DNA from 2 places in the Vibrio sp. B1Z05 genome. Region 2 is predicted to be linked to the other one. Evidence: predicted binding sites of a transcription regulator. Region 2 holds the regulator's gene; the other holds the start of a gene.
The links. The regulator MetJ, encoded in region 2, represses methionine synthesis genes. The targets are predictions, from matches to a motif close to TTAGACNTNTANANGTCTAA.
Positions count from the first base shown of each region.

Region 1 (3,426 bases), 480 kb from region 2:
TTACCGATATTGTTAACATCGGCATCGGTGGTTCTGATCTAGGCCCATACATGGTGACAGAAGCACTTTCACCATATAAAAATCATCTAAACCTACACTTTGTTTCTAACGTTGACGGCACTCATATTGCTGAAACACTGAAAAAAGTGAACCCAGAAACAACGCTGTTCTTAGTGGCTTCTAAAACCTTTACCACACAAGAAACCATGACCAATGCACACAGTGCGCGTGATTGGTTCCTAGCAGATGCTAAAGATGAAGCGCATGTCGCTAAACACTTTGCCGCGCTATCAACTAATGGTCAGGCTGTGTCTGAGTTTGGTATTGATACTGACAACATGTTTGAGTTCTGGGACTGGGTTGGTGGTCGTTACTCACTATGGTCAGCAATCGGTTTGTCTATTGCATTAGGTGTAGGTTACGACAACTTCATTGAGCTACTAACCGGCGCTCATGAAATGGATAACCACTTCAAATCGACAGAGCTAGAGAACAACATCCCAACTATCTTGGCTTTGATTGGTATTTGGTACAACAACTTCCACGGTTCAGAGTCAGAAACGATTCTTCCGTACGATCAGTACATGCACCGCTTTGCCGCTTACTTCCAACAAGGCAACATGGAATCTAACGGTAAATACACAGATCGCAACGGCGATGCAGTGGATTACCAAACAGGTCCTATTATCTGGGGTGAACCAGGTACTAACGGTCAGCACGCTTTCTACCAGTTGATCCACCAAGGCACTAAACTGATTCCTTGTGACTTTATTGCTCCTGCAAACAGCCACAACCCAACGGGCGATCATCATCAGAAATTGATGTCTAACTTCTTCGCTCAAACAGAAGCGCTAGCATTTGGTAAGTCTCGTGAAGTTGTAGAGGCAGAGTTGGTTGCCGCGGGTAAGTCAGCGGAAGAAATTGCAGAGCTAGCGCCATTTAAAGTGTTTGAAGGCAACCGTCCAACAAACTCTATTTTAGTGAAGCAAATTACGCCACGCACTTTAGGTAACCTGATTGCAATGTACGAACATAAGATCTTTGTACAAGGTGTTATCTGGAATATCTTTACCTTTGATCAGTGGGGCGTAGAACTAGGCAAGCAACTGGCAAGCCAAATCTTACCTGAGCTAGCAGACGGTACAGAAGTTGATTCACACGATAGCTCAACTAACGGTCTAATCAACGCATTTAAACAACTGCGTGCTTAAAATCTAAGATATTAAGCGAATACGGGTATCGGTTAGTAAATAAAGGTCAGCCAAGTGCTGGCCTTTTTGTTGCCTATCTTTTAAGGAAATTGTAAGTCGCTAATTGCATTCCGAATCCAAAAGAGTAATATAGCCTTTTAGATGGCTAGAAGTCCCATATGGATATACGGAGTAACAATGAAAGGTTTTAAACGAGTAGTGAGTTTGGCATTTATCTCAGCATTGGCTTTAGGGCTAACAGCGTGTGGTAAAGAAGAAGCGAAAACCATCAAAATTGGCGCAACAGTTGGGCCGCACGCTCAAGTGGTTGAAGCCGTAGCCAAAGAAGCGGCCAAGCAAGGCATCAATATAGAAGTGGTGCAATTCTCTGATTACGTGACGCCAAATGCCGCACTCGACGATGGTAGCATTGATTTAAACAGCTACCAGCACCAACCTTTCTTAGACAATTACAACCAAGGGCATGATTCTCATCTAGTATCTATTGGCCGTTCAATACTGATGCGTATGGGTATCTACTCCAACAAATTTAACTCTATTGAAGCTTTGCCAAATAAAGCGCGTGTTGCGATTCCAAACGATCCAACCAATGGCGGTCGTGGTTTACTACTATTTGCTGACGCAAAGCTAATTACACTAAGACCGGGTGTAGGCTCTAAAGCCACATTAAAAGACATTATCGACAACCCTAAACAACTAGAGTTTGTCGAAGTAGACGCCGCGCAACTGCCTCGCTCTTTAGATGATGTGGATGCCGCCGCTATCACCATGAACTACGTGATGTCTTCAGGCTTAGACCCTAAAAAACAAGGCATCTATTTAGAAGCCAAAGATGCACCACTTGCGGTTATGGTTATCGCCGCTCGTGAAGATCAAAAAGACAATCCTACCTACCAGAAAGTAGTGAAAATCTTCCAATCACAAGCCACTCGTGATTTCTTAGCGAAAACCTTCAAAGGTACGATAGAACCTGCGTTCTAATCTGCATTAGCAACAACATAGAACAACAAGATTTAAGCCCACTGAGAGCATATCGAGGTGGGCTTTGTTGTATATAGATAAAGACTATTATTGATGGCGGTTCAACCAAACCGTATAATCCGCACCTCAAAGTAGAAGTGAAGGTCACTTTTTCTTAAAACACGGACTCAATCACTTGGTCTCGTGCTACGTGGTTCAACAAAAGGTCTTAGCTATGTATCCATCATCTCGTTTATCTGTCGCCCCAATGCTCGATTGGACAGATCGCCATTGTCGTTACTTCCATCGACTACTGTCGCAGAATACTCTGTTATATACCGAGATGGTGACCACCGGTGCCATTATTCATGGTAAAGGTGATTTCTTGCGTTTTAGCGAGCAAGAACATCCGATTGCATTGCAGCTTGGTGGTTCCAATGCCAAAGATCTTGCTCATTGTGCCAAGCTTGCTGAAGAGCGTGGTTATGATGAGGTGAACTTAAACGTAGGTTGCCCTTCTGACCGAGTGCAGAACGGTCGTTTTGGTGCATGTCTAATGGCCGATCCTCAGCTGGTGGCAGATTGCGTGGCAGAGATGAAGTCTGTGGTTGATATTCCAGTGACGGTGAAAACCCGTATTGGTATCGATGAACAAGACTCGTATGAGTTTTTGACAGACTTTATATCAACGGTAAACGAGAAGGGCGGTTGTGAGCACTTTACTATTCATGCTCGTAAAGCATGGTTAAGTGGTTTAAGCCCTAAAGCAAACCGTGAAATTCCACCTTTGGATTACCCGCGCGCTTATCAGATCAAGAAAGACTTTCCGCATCTTGATATCGCGGTAAATGGTGGCGTAAAAACATTAGATGAAACACTAGAGCATCTTAAACATCTTGATGGGGTAATGATTGGCCGTGAAGCCTACCAAAATCCATATCTATTAGCTGAGGTTGATCAGCTGATCTTTGGTCAAGATAAACCGATTATTAAACGTAGCGAAGTAGTTGAGCTGATGTACCCGTATATTGAGCAACAACTATCGGAAGGTGCTTACTTGGGGCATATTACTCGTCATATGTTAGGTTTGTTCCAAAGTATGCCGGGTGCGCGTCAATGGCGTCGTTACATCAGCGAAAACGCGCACAAACCAGGTTCGGGTATCGAAGTAGTTGAAGCCGCACTGGCTAAAATACCTAAAGAGTTAGGTGTGTAGAATTAACCAATAACTGGTTGTTTTTACCAAGTTTCGTTT
Region 1 is NZ_CP130463.1:2,515,605-2,519,030, reverse strand. Features, by position in the region: gene pgi (glucose-6-phosphate isomerase) at 1-1,211, shown strand, start outside; gene QV280_RS11435 (MetQ/NlpA family ABC transporter substrate-binding protein) at 1,389-2,192, shown strand; gene dusA (tRNA dihydrouridine(20/20a) synthase DusA) at 2,407-3,387, shown strand.
Region 1: a site for MetJ is predicted at 1,349-1,368, ahead of QV280_RS11435 (MetQ/NlpA family ABC transporter substrate-binding protein). Genes of this name have one in related genera too.

Region 2 (3,426 bases):
ACCCTCGACCGAATCAAATGCTTGGGCAAGATCATCAATAAGATCGTCACTATCTTCTAGCCCAACAGACAGACGTAATAAGAAATTAGACACACCAGCTTCAGCCAATGCTTTTTCACCCATAGCTCTATGAGTCATAGTCGCAGGGTGACAAATCAAACTCTCTACCCCACCTAAAGACTCCGCTAAAGAGAACAATGTTAAGCTGTTAATAAAGGTCTTCAGTTGCTCTAAATCACCATCAAACTCAAAGCTGAGCATGCTACCAAAACCAGACTGCTGACGTTTAGCAATGTCATGGCCAGGGTGATCTGGCAAGCTTGGGTGATAAATGGTTTTGACACGCTTTTGAGATTGTAGAAAGTTTAAAATAACTTGTGAGCTTTCTTCATGCACACGCATACGTGCACCTAAAGTGCGAATGCCGCGCAATGTCATATAGCTATCAAAAGGCGTGCCCGTTGCACCAATACAGTTACCCCACCAGCCAAGTTCTTCAGCATGCTGTTCAGTTTTGGTAACCACAACCCCGCCAATCACATCCGAATGACCATTAATGTATTTAGTGGTGGAATGGATGACAAAATCAGCACCAAGCTCTAATGGTCTTTGGTAAATGGGGGTTAGAAATGTATTGTCGACGCCCACTAATGCACCCACGGCTGCCGCTTGCTGGCACACTTTCTCGATATCCACTACTCGCACCAATGGGTTCGATGGCGTTTCAATAAGAATCAGTTTTGGCTTTTTGGCAATCGCTGCAGCAAGGGCTTGATCATCTGATTGATCGACAAACTCAACCTTAAAGTCACCTTTTTGCGCACGAGTGTTAAATAAACGGTAAGTACCGCCATAACAATCATGAGGCGCAATAATTAAATCGTCTGGGCTTAAAAATGCCGAAACCCATAAATTAAGTGCTGATGTACCACAGTTGGTAACAACAGCACCTTTACCTGACTCCAACTCAAACAGTGCCGTCTCTAAAAGCCCACGATTAGGGTTTCCAGAGCGGGTGTAATCATACTTTGGTACATCTCCAAATGAAGGAAAACCATAGTTTGTGGACAGGTAAATAGGGGGAACAACAGCATGGTGCTGGGTATCAGACTCTATACCGGTGCGTACGGCAATGGTCGATGACTTATGTTTACTGCTCATTTTCTTGTCCTTCCTTTGGCAGTGACTGGTGGAGTTTGTAACCAATCAAATTAATCTGAATCTAATACTAGATTACCGTGATCAGTATTAGACTTCAACACATCTAGACGTCTAAATGCCTTTACATATAGCAGTAAATATCGCTAGAATTGGAAATTAACTTCTTAAAACTAAGTAATAAAGGTTTCCAATGGCAGACTGGAATGGCGAATACATCAGCCCATATGCTGAACACGGTAAAAAAAGCACTCAAGTAAAAAAGATCACTGTGTCTATTCCACTTAAGGTTCTCAAAATTCTAACTGATGAGCGAACACGTCGTCAGGTAAACAACCTCCGCCATGCAACCAACAGTGAGCTTCTATGTGAAGCTTTCTTACACGCTTATACTGGCCAACCACTCCCTACCGACGAAGATCTGAGAAAAGATTGCCCAGATGAAATTCCAACTGAAGCAAAAAAAATCATGTCCGATCTCGGTATTGAATTAGAAGTCTTCGACGACTAACACTAGTACTAAACTAGCACAACGCTCAGATTTAACTCATAAAAAAAGGGGCTAAAGTGATCACACTCTAGCCCCTTTTAATTTTCGGTTATTAACCCTGCATTCTGCTATTAGCTCTGCATATAATTCTCAGGAAGCTCAATGCGAGCAACGCCAGAGGCAACCGCTGCTTCCGCTACCGCTCTTGCTACGCGAGGTAACAAGCGTGGGTCCATTGGTTTAGGGATAATATAGCCATTACCAAACTCTAATGACGTTACCCCAGCCGCTTTCATCACTTCTTCTGGCACTGGTTCTTTTGCTAACTGGCGAATTGCTTCCACCGCCGCTAGCTTCATTTCAATATTAATCTCACTGGCTCTCACATCTAAAGCGCCACGGAAGATAAATGGGAAACAAATAACGTTGTTCACTTGGTTTGGATAATCAGAACGTCCCGTGCCCATAATCAAATCACTACGCACTTCATGAGCACGCTCTGGTTTAATTTCAGGATCAGGGTTAGAACAGGCAAACACCACTGGTTTGTCCGCCATCAAGGCCAATGCCTCAGGTGACAACAAGTTAGGACCAGATACGCCAAGGAACAGATCCGCGCCTTCAATCACATCTTCTAGGGTACGTTTGTCGGTATTGTTGGCAAACAGCTGTTTGTATTCGTTAAGATCGTCACGGCGAGTATGAATAACGCCTTTACGATCTAACATGTAGATTTTTTCACGCTGTGCGCCGCATTTAATGAGTAGCTCCATACACGCAACTGCCGCAGCACCGGCGCCCAAGCATACAATAGTAGAGTCACACAGTTGCTTTCCTTGTAGCTCTATTGCGTTAAGCATACCGGCGGCGGTCACAATCGCAGTGCCGTGCTGATCATCGTGAAATACCGGCACATCGCATCGTTCGATAAGACGACTTTCAATCTCAAAACAATCTGGCGCTTTGATATCTTCTAGGTTAATTCCGCCAAAGGTATCGGCAATCGCCGCCACGGTATCGATGAACTCATCAATAGTGCGGTGCTTTACTTCAATATCAATAGAGTCCAAACCGGCAAAGCGTTTGAACAATAACGCTTTGCCTTCCATAACCGGCTTAGAAGCCATTGGCCCTAAGTTACCTAAACCCAAGATAGCGGTGCCGTTTGAAATAACCGCAACCATATTCCCTTTGGCTGTGTACTTGTAAACGTTATCAGCATTTTGGGCGATTTCACGTACTGGCTCTGCAACACCTGGGCTATAAGCTAGCGCTAGATCATGAACTGAATCAGCAGGCGTTGTTAATTCAACAGCTATTTTTCCTGGCTTAGGAAACTCGTGGTAATCGAGAGCTTGTTGGCGGAAATCATTTATCGGTTGGTCATCTGACATCTAAGAGCATCCCTTCGTGGATATTAGGAGAAAGTAAATAATTTGTGATTGTAAATAAAAAACAGGCAATGTACTACAAAGTAACCAGAGTAAAAAAGAGAATGCTTGGGATTGCCAGATCGAAATGAAGGTAAATAACTTGGATAATCAATTTGTTGTAGGATCAAAAAAGGCCGCCTAGGCGACCTTTTTTCTGTATCTTTACGACTAAGATTATTTCTTAGAAGAAAGAGCACCGAAACGCTTGTTAAAGCGATCAACACGGCCGCCAGTATCAACGATACGTTGCTTACCAGTGTAGAACGGGTGACATTTGTCACATACGTCTAGGTGGATAGATTCTTTAGCTAGAGTTGAGTTGAACTCAAAAGTATTTCCGCAAGA
Region 2 is NZ_CP130463.1:174,439-177,864, reverse strand. Features, by position in the region: gene QV280_RS00835 (O-succinylhomoserine (thiol)-lyase) at 1-1,161, opposite strand, end outside; gene metJ (met regulon transcriptional regulator MetJ) at 1,352-1,669, shown strand; gene QV280_RS00825 (malic enzyme-like NAD(P)-binding protein) at 1,780-3,042, opposite strand; gene rpmE (50S ribosomal protein L31) at 3,256-3,426, opposite strand, start outside.